DNA from 3 places in the Kitasatospora sp. NPDC087271 genome. Region 1 is predicted to be linked to each of the others. Evidence: riboswitches for the same ligand, from Rfam matches in the RefSeq annotation. Region 1 holds a riboswitch; each other region holds the start of a gene.

Region 1 (3,264 bases):
GTGGCCGCGAGGGCGTAGGCGCCGTCGATGGTGAGGCCGAAGTCGGCGAAGGCCGGGAAGCCCTCGTAGTAGCGGCCGTTGATCAGGCGGGACGGGTCGGTGAGGTAGGCGCTGCCCTTGGCGGCGTCGGGGGTTCTCCCGGCGGGCGGCGTGGTCGCGGGCGAGGTCGGCGGCGTGCTGGCGGGTGTCGTCGGCGGGGTGGTGGCGTCCGGGTTGTGCCGGACGCTGGTGAGGTCGGTGCCGGTCAGGGCCAGGATCGCCTGCTCGGTGGCCGCCGGGTCCGGGTCGGTGGTCGACGCGTCGGGGCCGAAGCCGCCGTCCGTTCCCTGCCGGGCGGCGAGCCAGGCCGTGGCGGCAGCCCGGCGGGTGTCCTGTCCGGTGGCCCTGAACGCCTGGGCCGCGCTCGCGGTGCTGATGGTGTCACCGGGGGCGCCGAGGTACGGGAGGAGGGAACCGTCGGCCTGCTGTCCGGCCGCGAGCTGGTCCGACGCCTTCTTCGCGGCCGTCTCGTACCCGGGGGCCGTGCGCAGGGCGAGGACCGCGAGGCCGGTGGTGAGCGGGTCGGACTCGCAGTGGTCGCCGGCGACGATCATCGATCCGGCCACCCCGCCGTCGGCGCACTGGAGCACCGTGAAGCGGGCGAGCGCCGGGGCGGGTGGCGTGACGCCGGCGCGCTGGAGGGCGATGACGCCGAGGGACTGGACCCAGGGCGAGGCCGCGCCGAGGAAGTCCCCGGCGGCGGTGCACTTGCCGTTCTCCCCCGCCGCCGTGCAGACGTGGCCGGTGAGCGCGGCGATCAGGTCCCGGCCGCCGAAGGCCCGGGGATCGCCACCGGTGCTCTCGGCGACGAGGGCCAGCAGTGCAGCGGCCTTCGCATCGGGCCGGCCGGCCGGTCCGTCGGGATACAGGAAGGCGTCGGCGTGGGCGGAGAGGAAGGCGGTCGTCCGGCGCAGCGCCGGGTCCTGCGTGCCGGCGGCGGCGAGGGCGATGGCGGTGAGGGCGGTCCGGGGGTAGTCCGGGCCCTCGACGGCCCAGTTCTCCATGTGGTCGCCGCCGACGAGTTGACGGGCCAGCCAGGCCGCGGCGGCCACCGGATCACCGGTGGCGGACGGCCCGGTCGAAGTCGAGGTCGGAGTCGGGCTCGGGGTCGCCGAGGGTGACAGCGAGGCGGACGGCGAAGCCGACGAGCCGCCGCTCTTCGCCCGGACGGAGTCCGGCGTGAAGCCCGGCGCCCCGCTGGTGCCGCCGATGTCGGTGCCGCCGTACACCCAGGCCTCGACCTCGCCGGGCTTGGGCTTCTGCGTCCCGGCGCCGAACCGGCTGTAGGACCACGCCTGTTGGCCGGGTTCGGCGATCCAGTACGACCAGTACGCGGTGGCCTGCGGGGTGTTGACGCAGGGTTCCTCGGCCGGCGTCGGGTACTGGGTGCCGCTGTTGAAGGTCCCGGTTCCGAGTCGGCAGATGAAGGCGGGTCCGTCGTGCTCGGTTCCGGCGGTGGTGAAGCCGGCGGCGTGCAGCAGGTTCATCCCGGTCGTGGGGTGGGCGTCGCAGCCCCGGACGACGCCGCCGCCCCAGTGGGTGAAGTCGACGGCGACGATCGCGCCCGTCGTCGCCGTGCACTGCTCGATCGGGTCGGCGGCCGCGGTACCGGGGCGCCCGAACAGGACGCTTCCGCAGGCGGCGACCGCGACAGCACCGGCGACCACCAAGGAGGCGAGGTCCCGGTTCCTGTGACGTGTGCGACTGCTGCTGACCCTCACGACGACTCCCTGGTCGGTCGACGCAGGACGCAACGGCGCAGCCCACGGTCTCCTGGGCAGGGACCGTCCGGACCGCGTCGTAGTCCGCGACGACGCAAGTGCTCTGTGAACAGGCCCCCGGTCCAGGCATTCCGGCTCACCCACCACAGGTGGGTCCACGGTTGCGGGTCAGCGCCGGAGTTGGACCGGCTTCCCCTGAATGCCGAGGGCAAAAAATCGGTTCATCAGACCACGCCGGTCGAACGGGAGTCAACGGGTCGTCATATCGACTACGTCACCTCGTAGGCCGGTGCGCCGTGCGGTAGCGTCCGCGGTGGCCGAGCGGGGGAACCCGGTGCGAATCCGGGGCTGACGCGCAGCGGTGTGGGGTGGCGATCGCGCCGCCCTGAGCCCGAATGCCCGCCCGGCCACGCACCATGGCGAAAGCCGGCCCACGCGATCCGGGCGGCGACCGCTCCGGCAGTCGCGCGCCCTCCAACGGACGCCGGAACTCCGGGGCAGGGTCGGCGCCCGCCACCCCAAGGAGCCTGTCCCATGTCCCTCCTCGCCCCCTCGCGGACCACACCTTCCCGCGCCGCCTCCGCCGTCACCGTCGCCCTGACGGCCGGCGCGCTCCTGCTCTCCGCCGTCCCCGCCCACGCGACGGCCAGCCCGACCCAGATAGCCACCTCGAAGAGCACCGGCGTCACCTACCTGAAGTCGCTCCAGGCCGCCGACGGCAGCTACGTCACCGGCGGCGGGCTCTCCAACGAGTGGGCGTTCAGCGCACTCGCGGCCGCCGGCACGGCCGCCGCGGACGTCACCCCCGGCGGCGACCCCACCAAGAACGCCCGCCTGGTCTACCGCGGCCAGCTCGCCGCCCCCGGCTGGCCGAGCGCCTCGCCGGTCGTCACGGACTACGAGCGCGGCATCCTCAACGCCTACGCCGCCGGCATCGACCCCGCCCGGGTCGGCCCGGGCCGCAACCTCGTCGCCGACCTCGCCGCCTACTGGCAGACCGCCGAACCCGGCTACTACGGCCCGTCCGCCAACTTCAACGGCACCGTCTTCGGCCTCCTCGCCCTCGCGGGCGCCAAAACCCAGGCCGGCAGCCCTCGCGTCCCGCAGCCGCTGCTCGACGCCTCCGTCACCGCGGTGCGCGCCAACCAGCACAACGATGGCGGCTGGAACTTCAGCAAGGCCGCGGGCGACCCGAACGCCCTCGCCCAGGGCAGCGACATCGACATGACCGGCGCCGCCATGGCCTCGCTCTGCACCGGGGGCGTCGCCGCCACCGACCCGGCGATCGTCGCCGCCAAGAACTTCCTCAAGGGCAAGCTCACCGCCTCCGGCGCCTTCAACGCCATGTTCGGCGTCAACACCGACTCCAACGGCTGGGCCGTCTCCGGCCTCAACGCCTGCGGCATCAACCCCCAGGGCACCGACTTCACCAGCGGCACCGGCAAGAGCCCCGTCGACTTCCTGATCGCCCAGCAGTTCAAGCCCGGCGGCGGCTTCAAGTACC
Region 2 (3,264 bases), on a different contig from region 1:
CCTCCGTGCGCAGCTCGGCGGGGGGCGTCACCGTCACTGCCCCCTCCCGTCGGCCCGCCCCTGGCGCCACAGCAGCCAGGCGAAGAAGGGCGCTCCGAGCCCGGCCGTGATGACGCCGACGGGGATCTCCCGGTCGGGGAGGACCGAGCGCGCCACGATGTCGCTGCCCACCAGGAGGGACGCGCCCACCAGTGCCGACACGGGCAGCAGGAGGGCGTGGCGCGGGCCGCAGACGAGACGGACGACATGCGGTACGACCAGGCCGAGGAACCCGATGACGCCGGTGTGGGCGACCAGGCACGCGGTTACCAGCGCGGCGGTGGCGACGAGGACCCAGCGGGTGCGCTCGACGTGGACGCCGAGGGAGCGGGCGGCGGTCTCGCCGAACGCGAAGGCGTCCAGGTCGCGGGCCGAGGAGGCCAGGACCGTGACACCGGCCAGCGCGACCGCGGTCAGGAAGACGGCGGTGGGCCACCGCACGCCGGCGACCGAGCCCAGCGTCCACTCCATGACACCGCGCGCCGCGTTGCGGTCCCCGAGGACCAGCACGACGAACGAGGTGTAGGCCCCGCACATCTGTCCCACCGCGATGCCGGCGAGCACGGTCCGGGTGGTCGGTAGCGACCGGGTGCGCGCGCCGGCCAGTGCCAGGACGACGACGGCGGCTAGCAGGGCACCGGCGAAGGCCGCCGTGGACACCGCGCCGGTGCCCACGGCGCCGGACACGCCGACACCGAGGACGATCACGGTGACCGCGCCGGCGGCGGCTCCGTCCGAGATCCCGAGCAGGAAGGGATCGGCCAGGTCGTTCCCGGTCAGCGTCTGCAACACCGCACCGCAGACCGCGAGGCCGGCGCCGGTGGCAGCCGCTCCCAGAACCCGGGGCAGCCGCAACTGCCAGACGATCTGGTCGTCCAGCAGCGTCACGTGCGGGTTGCCCAGCCCGAGACGGCGCACCACGACGTCGATCACCGTCCGGACCGGCTCGTGTTGCGAGCCCACGGCGAGGCCGAGGAGCACGGTGGCCAGGAGCAGGGCCGCACCGATGGCCAGGGCCGCCGTCGCGCGGCCCGGACCAGGGGGCCGCGCGACGGCGGGGTGGGGCGCGGTCATGAACCCGGGTGCAGTCGGCCCAGTCCCGCGGACACCCGGGCGGCACCGTCGGCGAGCAGCACGCCGGGAGTCGACTCCGAGAACGGCACCACCACGAAAGCCTTGCGCTGTACGGCGGTGAGCTTGCTCAGCACCGGGTCGTTCTCCAAGTAGTCGATCTTGGACTGGGCCGTGTCCCAGCCGGCGTCCGCGACCACGATGGCGTCCGGGTCTGCCGCGACGACCTTCTCCCAGCTCACGTTCTGCCAGCCACCGGGCAGGTCCCCGAAGACGTTGCGGGCGCCCACGGCATCGAGAACGAGTTGAGGTCCGCCGTGGCCGGCCCCGACGAACGGCGCCTTGGTGTCCGAGTCGTACCACAGGACCTTCAAGCCCTTGCCAGCGGCCGTTGCCGTGAACTCGGCCAGTTGCTGCTCCTGTTGCTGCTGGATCGCGGCGGCCCGCTCCGTGACACCGAAGACCTTGGCGACGTCGTTCAGTTCGCCCCACACCGCCTGCCAGGTCGTCGGCGGCACCTGGCTCTTGTCCGAGCAGCCGAACGGGGACAGGTACGACGGGATGCCCTGGCCGCGCAGTTCCCCCCGGGTGCCCGCGACCTTGTCGGTGAACGCGCTGGAGTAGGAGGCGTACAGGAAGTCGGGACGGGCCGCGAGGAGCTTCTCCTTCGTCGGGTAGTCCTTGGAGAGCACCGGGACGGAGTCGTAGGCCGCCTTCCACTTCTCCGGGATGGAATCGTCGAGGTAGGCGGTACCGGCCATGCGGGACTGCAGGCCGAGGGCCAGGGCCACCTCGGTGGCACCCTCGTTGAGCGTCACCAGCCGGTCGGGCGGCGCGCCGACCGTCACGGTGGTCCCGCAATTGTCGACGCTGACCGGCGCGGCAGTTCCGGCCGTCCCGCCGGACGTGGTGGGCGCGGGGGCGCCCGTGCAAGCTCCGAGCATGCCGATGAACAGGAAGGCCGCGACCGCCCGGCCGACACGTATCGGACCTGTGGGACGTACGGAACATATCGAACGGAACGGATACGGCAGACCGCTGGGCACGTGTTCTCCAAAACCCTCGTGGAACATGTAGCGCCGTGGCCGGTCTCCTGGCTTCCGCATCAACGCGCCGCGGCCGACCTTCCCGGACGGCTCTTCCAACCCGCCCAGTGGCCCTGACCGCTGGAAAAGCCGGTCAGCGAGGGCCGCGGAACTCCGCGGCAACAGTGGCGAGGGCCGCACCGGACTCAGACCGGTTTCCCGTACACCACGGCGATGGCAAGGTATCAGGCGTGGTCAGGTCGGAGCTGGCCAGCCCGTGGGATGATCGTCTGGACCGTTCCCGGGGGCGGGGGAGGGATCGGCCACGGGGCCCGGCCGGGGGTCTCAGGTGCGGGCGGCGGCGACGATCCAGTTCCTGAACTCGACGGCGTAGTGCCGCAGGTGGTGGTCCAGGACCTCGTCCGGGCACGTGACGGGGAAGTAGGGCGCCGCCACTCGGCCACCTCGCGGCTTCGCAGCAGTTCCTGCTCGTAGGCACGGCGTTGCTGGCCGGCGGTGCTGGCACACCGGCCCGAGCGCTCCCGCGGTCGCTCGGGGTGCGGGCTGAACCTGCCGACCGGCAGGTAGGGATCAATCATCGTCCGCTGATCGTCCGTGAGTTGCCGACGCGTCACAGCCCACAGTCCTCCCTGTTCCGCCCTCGGAGGAGGGTGCAACCAGAAGGCTGATCACTACCTCACACAGGCCCTCATTCCCGCACGTCGTGGCGGTTGGTGAACCAACGAGGTCCGCCGTCCCGTTGAGGCGTGTACCTGACCATCCTCCGATAGAGAGTTGGCTGCCATGACCTCCAAGCGTGTTGTCCAGTCCTCCGTACTGACCGCCGTCCTGGCGCTGAGCGCCGGCTTGGCCCTGGCTCCCGCGGCGCAGGCCGCCGGCCCCTCCGCCGGAACGACGCGGTCGGCCGCCCCAGCGGCGTCCGCCGCCTACGCGGTGCGCAGCACCCAGGTCACCCTGTCGAACCAGACCGGCAGCATGCTCTACCTCGGCTCGGCCACCCTGGCCCACGGGTGCTGGAGCGCCGGCAGTCCTCTGCCCCCGAGCTACATCCTGCCGAACGTGGCCCCCAGCTGGAAAACCGAGTCGTGCGGGTTCCTGACGGGCACCG
Region 3 (3,264 bases), on a different contig from region 1:
GATCCGGTCGAAGAGCAGTTGGACGGCGCCGGTCACCGGGTGCCGGACGGGGGTGGCCCGGACGCCGAACACCTCGGCCAGCAGGGCGGGTCGGAGCACCTCGGCGGGCGGCCCCGAGGCGACGATCCGGCCGGCCCGCAGCACGTACAGCAGGTCGCAGTGGCCGGCCGCCAGGTTGAGGTCGTGCAGCGCGGTGAGCACCGTCGGGCCGGCCTCCCGGACCAGGGCCAGCACGTCCAACTGGTGGCCGATGTCCAGGTGGTTGGTGGGCTCGTCCAGCACCAGCAGCCGGGGCTCCTGGACCAGCGCGCGGGCGATCAGCACCCGCTGCTTCTCGCCGCCGGACAGGCTCAGGAAGCCCCGCCCGGCCAACTGCTCGGCGCCGACCTTGCGCAGCGCCTCCGTGCAGCGCGCGTGGTCGTCCGCACCCGGGCCGCCCAGCCCGCGCCGGTGCGGCAGCCGGCCCATGGCGACCACCTCGGCCACCGTGAAGTCGAACTCGGCGGAGTGCTCCTGGGGGAGTGCGGCCACCCGCCGGGCGGCCTCGCGCGCGGTCAGCGCGTGCAGGTCCGCGCCGTCCAGCCGGACGGCCCCGGCGGCCGGCCGCAGCGCCCGGTAGACGCAGCGCAGCAGCGTCGACTTGCCGCTGCCGTTGGGCCCGACCAGTCCGACCACCTGCCCGGCGGCGGCGTCCAGGGCGACGTCGTGGACCAGCCGGGCGCCGGCCAGCTCGACCGAGACGGAGTCCAGGGCGAGATCCATCAGCGGCCTCCGAAGGAATAGCCGCGACGGCGCATCAGCAGCAGGAAACAGGGCACCCCGAGCACCGCGGTGACCACCCCGACCGGCAGTTCGGCGGGCGCCAGCAGGGTGCGCGAGACGATGTCCACCCAGACCAGCAGCAGCGCCCCGGCGAGCGGCGCGACCAGCAGCACCCGGCGGTGCCCGGCGCCGACCAGCATCCGGGCCAGGTGCGGCACCATCAGCCCGACGAAGCCGATCGCCCCGCTGACGGCCACCACCGTGCCGGTGACGGCGGCGGTCACCACGAAGAGCTCGCGGCGCAGCCGGTCCGGGTCCACGCCCAGCGAGGCGGCCGTCTCGTCGCCCATGGCGAGCGCGTCCAGCCGGCCGGCGGCGCAGGCCAGGTACGCCAGGCCGGCCAGCACGGTGGCGGCGGCGATCGGCACCGAGCCCCAGGTGGCGCCGCCGAGGCTGCCGAGCAGCCACATCATGGCGTCCCGGGCGGCCTCGCCGCGGGCGGCCGCGAAGACCATCAGCGCGGTGGCGGCGGAGAAGCCGTAGGAGAGCGCGGTGCCGGTGAGCACCAGCCGCAGCGGGGTGAGCCCGTAGGCCGTGCGCGCCGCGAGGTAGACCAGCACCATGGCGACCAGCGCGGAGCCGAACGCGGAGGCCGAGATCGCCCACACCCCGAGCGAGGCGAAGGCGCCGAGCAGCAGCACGGCGTTGGCGCCGACGGCCGCGCCGGAGGAGATGCCGAGCACGAACGGGTCGGCCAGCGCGTTGCGCACCAGGGCCTGGACGGCGACCCCGGTGGCGGCCAGCCCGGCGCCGACCACCGCGGCCAGCACGGCGCGCGGCAGCCGGATCTCCCAGACGATCGCGTAGGCGGCGGCCTCGTCCGCCTCCAGCCGTCCGCCCGTCAGCCCGGCGGCCAGCAGCCGCAGGGCGCGGGGCAGGCCGATCCCGGAGGCGCCCAGCGCCACGCCGCAGAGCAGCGAGAGCAGCAGGGCGGCGGCCAGGCCGACGGCGAGCGGGAGGGCGGGTATTCGGCGGGCGGGCGGGCTCGTTGCGCCACTGCCCGCGGCTGCGGTGCTGCTCACGGTGCGCCTTGCCTCGGGCCGCGGGTGCGCGGGGGCGGCACCGGTCGGGCGCGGGCCCGGGCGCCATCCCCTCGCAGTCCACGGCGAGTTGTCGGGAGTTCAGCGGCCGGGGGCGATCGGGCTGGCGCGGCCCCGGGGCCGTGCTCACCGTTGCGGGTCAGCGCCGGATTCACACCGGACTTCCCCCTCGGACGCCCTGGCAGCATAACAGCCACTCAGGCTAGGCAACCCTTACCGGGCTCGGATGGGGCGTGAACGCACGACCGCCCCCGTCCGGGCTCGCGGACGGGGGCGGTCGGGTGGCGACGCGTCAGGCTCAGGCCTGCTTGGTCTCCCAGAAGATCTTGTCGACCTCGGCGATCAGGTCCAGCAGGGCCTGGCCGGTGGCGGGGTCGGTGGACGCCTTGGCGGCCGAGGCGGCCTTCAGGGTGTCGTTGATCAGCTGGTGCAGCTGCGGGTACTTCTCGAAGTGCGGGGCCTTGAAGTAGTCGCTCCACAGCACCGAGATGTGGTGCTTGACGGCCTCGGCACGCTGCTCCTTGATGATCAGGGCGCGGGTGCGGAAAGCCGGGTCCTCGTTGGCCTGGTACTTCTCCTGGGTGCCCTTGACCGACTCGGCCTCGATCCGGGCCTGCGCCGGGTCGTACACGCCGCAGGGCAGGTCACAGTGGGCGTGGGCGGTGGCGCGCGGTGCAAACAGACGAGAGAACATGGGAGTCCTTCCTTAGATCGTCTTCCCGCGCCCGAGATTACCCTTCCGCGCCCGGGGTTTCGCGATCGGGCGGTGGGCCTAGGGCAAAAGGCGGACCCGGAACCGGGGTAATCCGGACATCGAACGGATCGAACGGGGTGACGGTCCGTACGGCAGACTGGGACCGGGCGGTCCGGGAGGAGGAGTCGTGGCGCGGAGCACGGAACCGGCGGACGCGGAACCGATGGGCACGGAACCCCGGGGGCGGGGCGGCGGCGCGGTGCCGTTCGGGCTGGTCGACGTGGCGGGCCCGTCGATGGTCCCGACCCTGCGCGAGGGCGACCAGTTGCTGGTGCGCTACGGCGCGCCGATCCGGCCCGGCGCGGTGGTGCTCTTCCGGCACCCCTTCCAGCAGGACCTGCTGGTGGTGAAGCGGGCCGCCGAGCGGCGTCCGAGGGGCTGGTGGCTGCTGTCCGACAACCGGCCGGTGGACAGCGACAGCCGCAGCTACGGCCCGGTCCCGGACGAGCTGGTGCTCGGCCGGGTACTGCTGCGGCTGCGCCCGCGCCCGGCCTGGCTGGCGCCCGGGCGGCGGCTGGAGCGGCTGCTGCTGGGCACCCGGCTGGCCCGGGTGCCGGGCCTGGCCCGCCGCCTGGGCGTCTGGGCGGACGAGCTCTGACCCCCTGGGCCCGGCCCGGACAGGACCTAGCCGGCGGCGCCGAGTGCCGC

Evidence for each region. A riboswitch is a leader RNA that binds a small molecule or an ion and turns the genes downstream of it on or off. The one in region 1 is predicted to bind cobalamin.
Region 2: linked by a shared signal. The riboswitch ahead of ACIO9K_RS17880 (ABC transporter substrate-binding protein) and the one ahead of ACIO9K_RS33760 (prenyltransferase/squalene oxidase repeat-containing protein) in region 1 are both predicted to bind cobalamin.
Region 3: linked by a shared signal. The riboswitch ahead of ACIO9K_RS19275 (FecCD family ABC transporter permease) and the one ahead of ACIO9K_RS33760 (prenyltransferase/squalene oxidase repeat-containing protein) in region 1 are both predicted to bind cobalamin.

Annotation. Positions count from the first base shown of each region.
Region 1 is NZ_JBIUYQ010000032.1:20,696-23,959, forward strand. Features, by position in the region: gene ACIO9K_RS33760 (prenyltransferase/squalene oxidase repeat-containing protein) at 1-1,760, opposite strand, end outside; cobalamin riboswitch at 1,864-2,007, opposite strand; cobalamin riboswitch at 2,085-2,161, shown strand; gene ACIO9K_RS33765 (hypothetical protein) at 2,295-3,264, shown strand, end outside.
Region 2 is NZ_JBIUYQ010000009.1:158,995-162,258, forward strand. Features, by position in the region: gene ACIO9K_RS17875 (iron chelate uptake ABC transporter family permease subunit) at 34-1,113, opposite strand; gene ACIO9K_RS17880 (ABC transporter substrate-binding protein) at 1,110-2,054, opposite strand; cobalamin riboswitch at 2,176-2,381, opposite strand; gene ACIO9K_RS17885 (hypothetical protein) at 2,940-3,264, shown strand, end outside.
Region 3 is NZ_JBIUYQ010000010.1:193,887-197,150, reverse strand. Features, by position in the region: gene ACIO9K_RS19280 (ABC transporter ATP-binding protein) at 1-762, opposite strand, end outside; gene ACIO9K_RS19275 (FecCD family ABC transporter permease) at 762-1,844, opposite strand; cobalamin riboswitch at 1,934-2,072, opposite strand; gene sodN (superoxide dismutase, Ni) at 2,161-2,556, opposite strand; gene sodX (nickel-type superoxide dismutase maturation protease) at 2,780-3,214, shown strand; gene ACIO9K_RS19260 (CGNR zinc finger domain-containing protein) at 3,241-3,264, opposite strand, start outside.